One region of the Symbiobacterium turbinis genome, then DNA from elsewhere that is predicted to be linked to it. Evidence: predicted binding sites of a transcription regulator. Region 1 holds the regulator's gene; the other holds the start of a gene.
The links. The regulator HrcA, encoded in region 1, represses chaperone genes, less so after heat shock. The targets are predictions, from matches to a motif close to TGTTAGCACTCNNNNNNNNNGAGTGCTAACA.

Region 1 (6,692 bases):
CGGTTTCTACCCAGGGTACGGTCTGGTGCAATAGCGGAGACTTGAGGGGCGGCAGGGCCGGTTACCGCGGCGCCTGCCGTCCTCCTGTTCCGGCGAGCCGGGCCAGGGGACGGAGGCGCCAAACCATATGACGCATCTCAGCGAGGATGAGATGCAGTTGCAGCCCGAACTCCCGGCGGTCCCGCCGGTCGATCAGCTGCTCGACGCGGCTGCCGAAGGTGGCCAGCGCGGCCTCGCAGCGGCTGGCGGCCTCCGGGTCGATCGCCGCGCCCTGAAGCACCCCCGCGAGGACGGCGCTCTTGTACTCCTGAAGCGCCTTCACGGCCGCCGTGAGCGCCTCCCGCTCCGGCCCGTGGGCCATTCCGCCGACCTCCAGTGCGATGCGGTGGATGTCGGCAAGCGCGGCCACAAAGGCCTCCAGCGCGCTGTGGGCCTGCCGGAGCATCTCTGCCTGATCCGGCCGGCCCTCCGCCGCGCCCAGGTCAAGCAGGGTGCGGGCGACCGAGAGGTGCTTGCGGGCTGCGTCCGCGTCGTGCCCCACCTGCTCGCTGGGGTAGTCCTGCGGATGGCTGAGGCTGAGGAGCAGCCGGTCGATGCTTCGGTCCAGGTTTCGGTGCCCTTCCGCCAGTTCGGCGCGCGCCCGTCCGAGCGCGTCGGGCGGCCGGATGAGCCGGTTGACCAGGAAGCCGACTGTCATCCCGACGACGATGGTCCCCATGCGCGCCAGCGTGTAACGGAGAAAATCGTGTTCGGGCCGGTCCATGACGAACAGGACCACGACCACGGCCAGCCCTGCCGCCTCCGACAGGCGGAGGCGCACCAGGATCCCCAGGGCCAGGATCGCGCCCAGCGCCATGGTGAGGGGGTTCACGGGCAGCCAGAGCCCCAGTAGGGTGGCCACCGCCCCCGCTACCGCGTTGCCCACCAGCTGCTGCAGGAAGGCGCTGCGGGCCTGGCTGAGGGAGGGCTGCACGGCGAGCACGGCCGCGACGGCGCCGAACGCCGCGTAAGAAGAGCCCATCGCGTGCAGGAGGGCCATGGTCAGGAAGACGGCGGCGCCTGTCTTCAGGATGCGGGCGCCGAAGAAGGGCTGGAGCACACGCAGGGGCAGATCCATCCGCCATCACCTATCCAGCGATTGACATCACAGGCAGTAGCTGGTACAGTATGAAATAGCAAAAACAGGGAGGAGAGGGCCGGTGAGCCGCGACTTGCCCAGGTCAGCCGCAGGGGCGCTGCCGCTCCTGGATGTGCACTTTCAGGACCCGTCGGCGCCGCAGCGCCTAGCGGCCGCCATCGCCGAGCAGTTCCGGACGCAGGCCCAGCCCGGGCGGCATTTTCCCGTCTTCTTCCTGGTGGGCGCCACCAGCTCCACGGGCGATTCCCTGGGGCCGTTCACCGGCTGGTTTCTGAAGCGAAAGGGCTTCCGCGGCGAGCACGTGGGCGACCTCGAAAACCCCGTGCACGCCACGAACCTGCGGGAGCGGCTCTCCGAGGCGTGGACCCGCGCCCTGCGCCGCGAACGGCTTCCGTACATTATCGCCGTGGACGCCGCCGTGGGCCGGCCGGGGCGGATCACGCTCAACCGGGGCCCCCTGACGCCGGGCGCAGCCATGGGGAAGGTCCTGCCCCAGGTGGGCCACGTGCACATCATGGGCGGCATGGCCAACTTCCCGTTCATGATCTGGTTCGCCGACCTCGACCAGACCGTGGGCATGGCGGAGGTGATCGCCGACGGACTCATGGCGTTCTGGGCGGCGTACGAGTCGGGCGAGCTGTTCCGCAGCCCCTCCGCGGCCCGGACCGGGCTCGCCTGACCATTGACGCCCGCGATGGTGCGAAGGTTCGCCGCCGGCAGGGGCGAACCCTTTTTGCGCGCCCTTGACGCTGCTATGAAGGATGGGTAGACTGTTGCCAAAACAAGACATCCCAGGGCAGGAGAGGAGATCGCGACGGTGCAGCAAGATATAGAGCGCATCCTCATCAGCGAGGCGGAGATTCGGGAAAAGATTCAGGAACTGGGGGCGCAGATCTCCGAGGACTTCAAGGGGAAGGACCTGGTCGTGGTCGGCATCTTGAAGGGCGCGGCCCTTTTCTGCTCCGACCTCTTCCGGGCCATCACGATTCCCGCAGAGCTGGACTTCATGCGGATCACTTCCTATGGCGCCGCCACCAAGAGCACCGGCGTACACCGGGTTCTGCTGGACCTCGACTATACCCTGCAGGGGCGCCACGTCCTGATCGTTGAGGACATCGTTGACACGGGGCTGACGATCAAGTTCCTGAAGGAGTACCTGTCTCAGCGAGGGCCGGCCTCGCTGAGCGTGGCCGCCTTGCTGGACAAGCCGTCCCGGCGCAAGGTGGATGTGAAGATCGACTACCTGGGTTTCGAGGTGCCGGACTTCTTCGTGGTCGGCAACGGGCTGGACTACGCCGAGAAGTACCGGAACCTGCGCGACATCTGCATTCTGAAACCGGAGATCTACCGTGACTGATCGGAGCCGCAGTGAAAGGGGAAGCAACATGGCGCAGGATCGCAGACGCATCGTCGTAGTGGATTCCGGCGGCCGGTACGGGCAGCTCATCGCCCGCCTGGTCAGGGAGCGGCAGGTCTACTGTGAGGTCTGGCCGGTCGGCGCGCCCGCGGCGCGCTACCGCGAGGCCAATGTCGCGGGCATCATCCTCTGCGCCGCGCCCGGGGACCCCGCCGTGCTGGAGCTGGGCATCCCGGTGCTCGGCCCCGGCCAGCAGTTCCGCCCCGAGGCGGCAGACACCGAGCAGGGTCGCACCCTGCTGGAGGACTTCCTCTTCAATGTGGCCGGCTGTGAGGCGACCTGGACGACCGAGTCGTTCATCGCCGACCAGGTGGAGGCCATCCGCCGGCGCGTCGGCGGCGGCAAGGTGCTCTGCGCCCTCTCGGGCGGCGTGGACTCCTCGGTGGCGGCGGTGCTGGTTCACCGGGCCATCGGGGAGCAGCTCACCTGCATCTTCGTCGATCACGGTCTTCTGCGCAAGGGCGAGGCCGAGCAGGTGGTGCGCACCTTCCGGGACCGCTTCCACATCAGGCTGGTGCACGTGGACGCCTCCGAACGCTTCCTCAGCAAGCTGCGGGGTGTGACGGATCCTGAGCGGAAGCGCAAGATCATCGGCAACGAGTTCATCCGCGTCTTTGAGGACGAGGCCCGCAAGCTGGGCCAGATCGACTTCCTGGTGCAGGGCACGGTGTACACCGACGTCCTGGAGTCGGGCACGGGCGCCTCCCAGGTGATCAAGTCGCGCCACAACGTCGGCGGACTGCCGGAGGACATGCAGTTTCAGCTCATCGAACCCTTCCGGGAGCTGTTCAAGGACGAGGTGCGGGCCGTGGGCCGCGCGCTGGGCGTGCCCGAGGAGATTGTGGGCCGCCATCCCTTCCCGGGCCCTGGCCTGGCGATCCGGGTGCTGGGCGAGGTCACGCCCGAGAAGCTGGACATCCTGCGGGAGGCTGACCAGATTTATATCGAAGAGATTCGCCGGGCCGGCCTGTACGATAAGATCTGGCAGGCGTTTGCCGTGCTGCCGGATGTGCGCAGCGTCGGCGTGCAGGGCGACGAGCGGACGTACGCCTACCCCATCGTTCTGCGGGCGGTGACCTCGGCGGACGGCCTGACCGCAGACTTCTACCGCTTCCCCTGGGAGGTGCTCGAGCGCATCACCAGCCGGATCGTGCGCGAGGTGGCCCACGTCAACCGGGTCGTGTACGACATGACCCCGAAGCCGCCGGGCACCATCGAGTGGGAGTAATGCAGCATGGGGAAAGAGCCGGGGCGAGGCCCCCGGCTCTTTTTGCCTGCGCCCCGCGGGCCCCGATCCCCTTGACTGCCCGAACGTTTGATGCTATTTTCAAGCTGAGCGCGTTAGCACTCTCGGGCGTTGACTGCTAACCGAGGTCAACGCCCGTATGGTCAGTGGTTCCGGGGTCATGCGGAGGTGACACCCCGTGATTGATGACCGCAAGAATAAGGTACTGCAGGCCATTGTCGAAGACTATGTCGCAACGGCGGAACCGGTCGGGTCACGGACGATCGCGCGCAAGTACAACCTGGGTGTCAGCCCGGCTACCATCCGTAACGAGATGTCGGATCTCGAGGACATGGGTTACCTGGAACAGCCGCACACGTCGGCCGGACGCGTTCCCTCGGATCTCGGCTATCGCTATTACGTCGACTGCCTCATGCCCGAGCGCTCCATCAGCCCCGCCGAGCACGAACGCATTCGCCAGACCTTCCAGCGCAAGATCCGCGAGGTCGACACCCTGATCCGCGAGACCGCGCGGCTGCTCTCCGATACCACCCAACTCACGGCGGTGATCTCCGGCCCGCAGTTCGAGAAGGCCGTTTTCAAGGAAATCCGCCTGGTGCCGCTGGGCAGGGACCGCGCCCTGCTCATTTATATCACCGATCGCGGCCTGGTGGAAAACCAGGTGGTGGAGGTCCCGGTCGAGGTGACCATGCTGGAGTTCCAGCAGGTCGCGGAGATCCTGAACGAGCAGCTGCGGGGCCACCGGATGGACACACTCCCCAGGACGGTGCTGCAGGCGCTGCAGCGCGAGCTTTCCCGGTACGGCTCCCTCCTGGAGCAGGCGCTCTACTTCCTGGAGCAGCGCCTGGAGCCCGGCGAGCGCCACCGGCTCTACCTGGGCGGAACCACCCGCATGCTGGACCAGCCGGAGTTCCGCGACGTGGAGAAGCTGCGCGGCGTCCTCTCCTTCCTGGAGCAGGAGGATGCGGTGGCCACCGTCATCGGCGTCGATAAGGAGACGGAGGGGGTGGAGATCCAGATCGGCGAGGAGATCCGCCTGCGTGAGCTGGCTGACTGCTCGATCGTGACCGCCACCTACCGGCTGGGCGACGAGATCATCGGCAAGATGGGCGTCATCGGCCCCAGGCGCATGGAGTACCCGAAGGTGGTTGCGATCCTCAACGCGATCGCATCCTACGTCAGCGAACTGAACCGGCGCTTCTAGGTTCGCAGGGCCCGGGGAAGGATGGTCCCCGGGCGTTTTCGCGCCCGTGGCGGGACTTGACACGGGTACAGGTGGGTGCTATGTTCATTTGTGGATGCGTTAGCACTCAGGTGTTGAGAGTGCTAACAAGAGAGAAGAGGTGACCGGCAAGAGTGGCGGAGGATGTAAAGAAGACCCCCACGACAGAGACACCCCCGGAGCAGCAGACCGACACGCCTGAGACGGAGCCGGCACAGGCAGCAGACCCCGCAGCGGAAGGCGGCGGGGAGCGCACCGCGCCGGAGGCGGAGGCGGCTGCTGCTCAGACTGTTGAGGAGCGGGCGTCCGGCGATGAGCCGGCGCCGGAAGCTGAGCCGGCTGCGGACGAGGTGGAAGAGGAGCCGGATCGGGTGGCCGAACTCACGGATCGCCTCATTCGGCTGCAGGCCGATTTCGAGAACTACCGGCGCCGGATGCAGCGGGAGAAAGAGGAGATTGCGCAGTACGGTACACAGCGGCTCATCGTCAACCTCCTGCCCGTGCTCGACAATCTGGAAAGAGCTCTGGCGACGCCGCCCAATCCCGGCGATGAACGTCTGCGCCAGGGTGTCGAGCTGACGGCCCGGTCGTTTCTCGAAATCCTGGCCAAGGAAGGCGTGACGCCGATTGAGGCGGTCGGACAGCCGTTCGACCCGCACCTGCACGAGGCCGTGATGACCCACGAGGACCCCGAGCAGGAAGACGGCATCGTGCTGGAGGAGTTCCGGAAGGGCTACAAGCTTGGCGACCGGGTCATCCGCGCGAGCATGGTGAAGGTAAACACCCGAAGTTAGCGGGCAGACTGGTTATGAGGAGGCTTTTCGGCACATGGCCAAGGTGATCGGCATTGACCTCGGCACCACCAACTCGGTGGTGGCCGTCATGGAAGGTGGCGAACCGACGGTTCTGGAGAACATGGAGGGTGACCGGACCACCCCGTCCGTCGTCGCGTTCAGCAAGACCGGCGAGCGGCTGGTGGGCAAGGTGGCCAAGCGGCAGGCCATCACCAACCCGGATCGCACCATCATCTCGATCAAGCGCGAGATGGGCAGCGATATGAAGGTCCGCATCGACGACAAGTCCTACACGCCCCAGGAGATCTCGGCGATGATCCTCTCGAAGCTGAAGCAGGACGCCGAGGAGAAGCTGGGCGAGAAGGTCACCCAGGCCGTCATCACGGTGCCCGCTTACTTCACGGACGCCCAGCGGCAGGCGACGAAGGACGCCGGCACCATCGCCGGGCTGGAGGTTCTGCGCATCATCAACGAGCCGACGGCCGCCGCGCTGGCCTACGGCCTGGACAAGGAGGAGGACCAGCGGATTCTGGTCTTCGACCTGGGCGGCGGCACGTTCGACGTCTCGCTGCTGGAGCTGGGCGGCGGGACTTTCCAGGTCATCGCCACCGCCGGCAACAACAAGCTGGGCGGCGACGACTTCGACGAGCGCATCGTGAACTACGTGGCCGACCGCTTCCAGCGGGAGCACGGCATCGACCTGCGCAAGGATAAGCAGGCCCTGCAGCGGCTGCGGGAGGCCGCTGAGAAGGCCAAGATCGAGCTTTCTTCGGTCACGACCACCAACATCAACCTGCCGTTCATCTCCATGACCAGCGACGGCCCGGTTCACCTGGATGAGGCCATCACCCGGGCGAAGTTCGAGGAGCTGACCG
Region 2 (6,692 bases), 990 kb from region 1:
GGCCTACGCCGTAGGGGAGCAGCTCCAGCTCCCGCACCGAGTGGGCGTCGGTGTTGATGACCAGCTTCACCCCCGCCTCCTTCGCCATGCGGGCATGCTCGGCGGAGAGGTCGAGCCGTGAGGGGCTGGCCGAGATCTCCAGGGCGGTGCCGGTGCGGGCGCAGGCCTCCAGGATGCGCGGGAAGTCCAGGGCCATGGGCTCCCGGCGACCGATGACCCGGCCGAAGGGGTGGCCGATGATGTCGACGTGGGGATTTTCGATGGCCCGGAGCAGCCGCTCGGTCTGCTCTGCCTCGGAAAGGCCCATGTGGCTGTGGATGGAGGCCACCACCACGTCCAGTTCGGCCAGGATCTCATCGGGGTAGTCGAGCGTGCCGTCCCGCAGGATGTCCACCTCGGCTCCCGCCAGCAGCCGGAAGTCCGACCACTGGTCCAGGCGGCGGATCGCCGCCACGTGCTCCCGCAGCCTCTCTGGGCTCAGGCCGCGGGCGATGCGCAGCGACTGGGAGTGATCGCAGATGGCCAGGTACTGGTGGCCCATCGCCCGGGCCGCCTCGGCCATCTCGGCCAGGGTCGCCGTGCCGTCAGAGGCGGAGGTGTGCACGTGCAGGTCGCCCTTCAGGTCGGCGCGTGCAATCAGGCGGGGGAGGCGGCGGGCCAGGGCGGCGGCGATCTCGCCGCGTCCCTCCCGCAGCTCCGGCGGGATGAAGAGGAGCCCCCGGGCGCGATAGACCTCGGCGTCGGCCTCGTCGGATTCGCCCGGGCCGCGATCCGCCGGAACGCTCGCACCGGGATCTGCCGGAACGTCCGCACCGGATTCCGTCAGGGTCACGGGCGCTGTTGCCATCCTGGCGACCTCGGCCACGTGGGCCGCCGATCCCGTCCGCTCGAACAGCGCCGCGGCGAAATCCTCCGGCGCCACCACCAGCGGATCCAGGGGCAGGGGCAGCGGGGGCAGGCCGTCCAGGAAGGCGCTGACCGCAGCGGGGTCCCGCGTGGCGATGACGAGGTCGATGTCCGCGACGGTCTCCGCACGCCGGCGGATGGAGCCCGCCACGGCGACCTGCTGCACGGCGGGGTGTGCCCGGAGCCGAGCAGCCACTGCCTCCGCGATGGGCACGGCGGCGCCGATGGAGAGCCGGTCCGGCCGGCGGCGCGCCTGGGCTACGGCCGCGAGGAGCGCAGACTCCTTGCGGGGCCCGAATCCCGGCAGGTCCCGCAACCGGCCCTCCCGAGCGGCCAGTTCCAGGGCCTCGAGGCTGTCGATGCCGAGCCGCCGGTAGAGCAGCATGGCGGTCCGGGCGCCGAGGCCGGGCACCCGGGTGAGGTCCAGCACGCCGGGGGGAACCGCCTGGCGCAGCTCCTCCAGGTAGCCGATTCGGCCCGTCTCCACCATCTCCGCGACCTTCGCGGCGATGGCCTTGCCGACGCCGGGGACGCGCGTGAGCCGGCCCTCCCGCACCAGGTCGGCCACCTGTTCGGGCAGGAGGCCCAGGGCCTCTGCCGCCCTGCGGTAGGCGCGGACCTTGAACGGGTCGCCGCCGGTGAATTCCAGCAGGTCTGCGATCTCGTAGAGGGCTTCTGCCACGGTCAGGTTGTCCACCGTCCCACCTCCCCGCTCATTCTACCCGAAGCGGCGCCCGGAGGAACAGCGGCAGAGAAGAGCCGGCCCGGACAGCCGGCAGGATCCAGGCGCGCCCCAGGGCTGGTTCGCAGCGGCAGCGGCGAGGGCAAAAAAAGCGTTCGGAGGGACTTGACTCCCTCCGGTTCCTTTTCTATCATAGGTCATGGTGTTAGCACTCGGGCGGAATGAGTGCTAACAGATTCAGCACTGAGGAGGGACCTTCAAGATGAACATCAAGCCGTTGGGCGCTCGGGTCGTCATCAAGGCGCTCGAGAAGGAAGAGCGTACCAAGAGCGGCATTGTGCTGCCCGACACCGCGAAGGAGAAGCCCCAGCAGGGTAAGGTCGTCGCCGTGGGCCCCGGCCGCACCCTGGAGTCCGGGACGAAGGTGGAGCTCGAGGTCAAGGAGGGCGACACCGTTATCTTCTCCAAGTACGCGGGAACCGAGGTCAAGATCGACGGCGAGGAGTACATCATCCTGGACGGCGAGCGCGACATTCTCGCGATCGTTCAGGGCTAAGGGGAGGTCTGTAAATAGATGACTGCGAAGCAGATTATCTTCGACGAGTCCGCCCGGCGTAAGCTGCAGACCGGTGTGGATGCGCTGGCCAATACCGTGAAGGTCACCCTCGGTCCCCGCGGCCGGAACGTCGTGCTCGACAAGAAGTTCGGCGCCCCTGCCGTCGCGAACGACGGTGTGACGATCGCTCGTGAGATCGAACTGGAGGATCCCTACGAGAACATGGGCGCCCAGCTTGTGAAGGAGGTCGCCACCAAGACCAACGACGTCGCGGGCGACGGCACCACCACCTCCACTGTGCTGGCCCAGGCCATCGTGAAGGAGGGCCTGAAGAACGTCACCGGCGGCGCCAACCCGATGATCCTGAAGCGGGGCATCGAGAAGGCCGTCGAGGTGGCGGTTGAGGAGCTGCGCAAGCAGGCCATCCCGGTCGAGACCAACAAGGCCATCGCCGAGGTCGCGGCCATCTCCGCCAATAACGATAAGGAGATCGGCGACCTGGTCGCCAAGGCCATGGACACCGTCGGCAAGGACGGCGTGATCACGGTCGAGGAGTCCAAGACCATCCAGACCGAGCTGGAGACCGTCGAGGGCATGCAGTTCGACCGGGGCTACGTCTCGGCCTACATGGTCACCGACACCGAGAAGATGGAGGCCGTTCTGAACGAGCCGTACATCCTCATCACTGATAAGAAGATCTCCGCGGTTCAGGACCTGCTGCCGGTGCTGGAGAAGGTCGTGCAGCGTGGCAAGCCCCTGCTGATCATCGCTGAGGACGTCGAGGGCGAGGCCCTGGCCACCCTGGTCGTCAACAAGCTGCGCGGCACCCTGCAGGTCGCGGCCGTCAAGGCTCCGGGCTTCGGCGATCGCCGCAAGGCCATGCTGGAGGACATCGCCATCCTGACCGGCGGCGAGGTCATCTCCGAGGAGCTGGGCCGCAAGCTGGAGAACGCCACCGTCGAGATGCTCGGCCAGGCCCGCCAGGTCCGCGTCGAGAAGGAGCAGACCACCATCATCGACGGCGCCGGCTCCGCCGAGGCGATCAAGAACCGGGTTGCCTCTATCAAGCGGCAGATCGAGGAGACCACCTCTGACTTCGACCGCGAGAAGCTGCAGGAGCGGCTCGCCAAGCTGGCCGGCGGCGTGGCCGTCATCAAGGTCGGCGCGGCGACCGAGGTCGAGCTGAAGGAGAAGAAGCTGCGCATCGAGGACGCCCTGAACGCCACCCGGGCGGCCGTTGAGGAGGGCATCGTCGCCGGTGGCGGCGTGGCTCTGCTCCAGACCCAGAAGGCCATCGACGAGCTCATCCAGACGCTCGAGGGCGACGAGAAGGTCGGCGCCCAGATCGTCCGGCGTGCGGTGGAGGAGCCGCTGCGCTGCATTGTCGAGAACGGCGGCCTCGAGGGTTCCGTCGTCGTCGAGAAGGTGCGCAACCTGCCCTCCGGCCACGGCTTCGACGCCCTGAACGAGGAGTACGTGGACATGATCGCCGCCGGCATCATCGACCCGGTCAAGGTGGCCCGTACTGCCCTCCAGAACGCCGCGTCCATCGCTGCGCTCATCCTGACCACCGAGGCCCTGGTCACCGAGAAGCCGGAGAAGAAGGAGAACAACGCTCCGAACCCGGCCATGGACATGATGTAGTTCCACCGAGCGGCAGATCGACCCCCTGGCATGAGGCCGGGGGGTCTTTTTTCGCTCGTAGTATGGTAAGATGACGCAAATAGCAGGAGGTGGAACATTTGGTCAGGGCTGTCGTCTTCGATCTGGACGAGACGCTGATCCTCGACGAACCCGTCACACGGGAGGCCCTGGCGGCTGCCGCAGCGCTGGCCGGGCCGCGCGCGGATGCCGACCGGCTGGCGGCCCGGGCCTGGGAAGAGGCCCGTCGCCTGTGGGCTGAGGGGCCGCACGCCGCCTACTGTGAGCGCATCGGCCACAGCGCGGGGGAGGGGCTCTGGGCCCGGTACGACCGGGGAGAGCACCCGGAGATCCTGGGGCTCAGGGCGTGGGCGCCGGGCTACCGCGTGGCCGTCTGGTGGAATGCGCTGGCGGAGCAGGGGGTGCGGGACGACGCCCTGGCCGAGGCGATGGCCGAGCGCTTCGCGGCGGCGCGCCGGCGGTATCCGCGCTACCCCGAGGTCGACCCGCTGCTGGCCGCCCTGCGGGAGCGGGGCTACCTGCTGGGCATCGTGACCAACGGCGTGCCCGACCTGCAGCGCACCAAGCTGGCCGGCTCCGGCCTGGAGGCCGAGTTCGACGCCGTGGTGATTTCGGGGGAGATCGACTGCGGCAAGCCCGATCCGGGGATCTTCCACCACATCTGCCGCGAACTGGGCGTGAAGCCGCAGGAGGCGGTCATGGTGGGCGACAACCCCGGGCGCGACGTGGCCGGCGGGCGGGCCGCCGGCCTGCGCACCGTATGGGTGCAGCGGGGCGGCCGGGCGCGCGATGAACGTTACCCGGCCGACCTCGAATGTACAGATCTGTCGGTTCTGCTGCCGTGGCTCTCGGAGTTACAGTAAAGGGCCTTCAGGACTCCGCCAGGCGCACGCCGATGATCGCCGCAACCCGCTCCGTGGTCTGCAGCACCTCGGCCAGGGGAGCCGGCGGGGCGTCGATCATGTCGGCCATCCAGGCGCCCCGCAGCCGCTCGCGCGCGCCCTCGCCGATGGCCCGGGCCTTCCAGACGGTCTCGTACTGCTCAGGCAGCCGGTAGAGGTAGAACTGGCGCAGGCGCCGCTCGGCCGCCTCGCCTGCAACGAGCAGCGGCTCCAGCTCTGCCGCGAGCCGCTCGCCGGGGGCCTTCAGGTCTCCAGCGGCCTCACGCAGGTCGGCGATGGCCTCGAGCCGCAGCCGGCGCACGTAGCCGAAGAACGGCAGCCCGTCGCGGAAGGGCAGGGCCCACGTCGCCCACCAGATTACGGGGAGCAGCACGATGAAGGGGATCGACCAGGGAACGCTGGACAGCCAGAGGGCGTTGAGCGGCGCTGCCGCCATGAGCAGCAGGTTCAGGACGCCCCAGCCCACCACCCAGGCAAACGCCTGCGTGTACCGCTGCCGCAGGGCCGCCACCGCGAGGTTGAGCGTCTTCAGCTGGCTCTCCGCGGCCTGCTCTGCCGAATCGGTCACTGCGCGCACCTCATCGGGCAGACGCAGGAGTCGGTTCTCCAACTCCGCCGTCTCCCGCTGGAGCTTCAGGGCGGACAGGGCGTCGGCCTCGGCGCCCAGGGTCAGGGCAGACTGCGGGCCGCTCAGCCTCCCCAGGGCCTCGGAAGCCAGGCCCCGGGCTTCCGCCGGGTCTTCCGCGATGACCATCTGGGCGCGGATCAGGGCATGCACCCCCAGGGCCCATCCCGTGAGGGCTGCGGCCTCGGCGCCCTCGCAGCTGTGCAGCCGGAACAGGGCCGACTCACACTCCTTCAGGGCATCCGCGTAGTGCCGCCGGCAGGTCAGGTAGTCCCGGGCTGTGGCCGCTCGCTGGCAGTGGGCGCGCACGGCCAGCAGGTGACCGAGCGCCAAGGTGATGTCCTCCCGGTGTGCGGGTTCCTCCTTCAGGCGGGCCGACAGGTCTTCGACATTGCCGATGTCGTCCGCAGGCGGCCTGCCGGTCCAGGGAGCGGCGAACAGGCCGTCGGCGGTGCGCTGCGCAAACGGTTCGTGCGGGGTTGCCGCAGGGCGCGGACGGACGATGTTCGTCATACGATCAGCCCCCCTTCCGTGGAGAAGCGGTTTCCTCCCTCACCTTCACCTTACCATTGGGTCGGGTGTCCGAAAATGCCAGTTCAGAACCATTCTTGGACAATTCTAATAGCACATTCGTCGTGATTTTCCGCACGCCTTACGTACCGGCTGCGGGGGCGGGTGACCGCCACGAGAGAGGAAATGATGAGCGAATGGCCGAACGTTTAATGCTAAACCATTCCCGGGCGGGAGGGATTCGGGTGGACGGTCACTACCAGGAGCAGCCTGAGACTCGTGTGGAGCGGTACCTGGTCGGTGCCCTGCTGCTGGCCGTCTTCCTGACCGCCGGCTGGCTGGTCGCGCGCATCCGGGCCACCCCCGGCGCAGCGCATCCGCTGGAGTTCACCGGCCTCTTCCTGCTGCTGGCCCTGGCGGCATACCTCGGGCTGCTCGCTTACGAACTGCTCACCGTACACTATGTGCTCGGCGAGCAGCAGCTCAGGGTGGCGCAGGGGCGCCGGATGGTGGTGTTCGACCTCCTGCAGCCCATCCGGCTGCACCGCTGGCTCCACCGCTGGGAAGGGAGCGGCTCGGCGGCCGCCGATCTGGGCGTCCCGGAGGTGGAGTGGTACCCGCCGCTTGCGCTGGTGCGCACCGGGTTCTGGGTCGTGATGGGTTGCGACCAGACCGGCCGGCCGCGTGCGGTTGCCCTGCGGCCGTCGCCGCGGCTGCTGGCCCTGCTGCGGGAGTGGGCGGCGCCCAGGTGGGGGAAGAAGATGGCGAGGCTGCTGATCGCTGAACTGCTGCTTCTGGTGCTGACTGCGCTCTTCGCGGCCGTGGGGTTTCCCTGGCTCTCAGGCCGGC

Region 2: the regulator HrcA is predicted to act here: its motif matches at 1,792-1,822, upstream of groES (co-chaperone GroES).

The regions. Positions count from the first base shown of each region.
Region 1 covers NZ_AP042433.1:3,434,488-3,441,179, forward strand. The annotation lists gene ACZ45O_RS16605 (hypothetical protein) at 1-34, shown strand, start outside; gene ACZ45O_RS16610 (FUSC family protein) at 62-1,117, opposite strand; gene ACZ45O_RS16615 (DUF1256 domain-containing protein) at 1,200-1,817, shown strand; gene hpt (hypoxanthine phosphoribosyltransferase) at 1,956-2,495, shown strand; gene guaA (glutamine-hydrolyzing GMP synthase) at 2,524-3,783, shown strand; gene hrcA (heat-inducible transcriptional repressor HrcA) at 3,980-5,005, shown strand; gene grpE (nucleotide exchange factor GrpE) at 5,158-5,817, shown strand; gene dnaK (molecular chaperone DnaK) at 5,852-6,692, shown strand, end outside.
Region 2 covers NZ_AP042433.1:2,447,507-2,454,198, reverse strand. The annotation lists gene ACZ45O_RS11695 (PHP domain-containing protein) at 1-1,603, opposite strand, end outside; gene groES (co-chaperone GroES) at 1,851-2,144, shown strand; gene groL (chaperonin GroEL) at 2,163-3,788, shown strand; gene ACZ45O_RS11680 (HAD family hydrolase) at 3,887-4,669, shown strand; gene ACZ45O_RS11675 (hypothetical protein) at 4,677-5,846, opposite strand; gene ACZ45O_RS11670 (hypothetical protein) at 6,089-6,692, shown strand, end outside.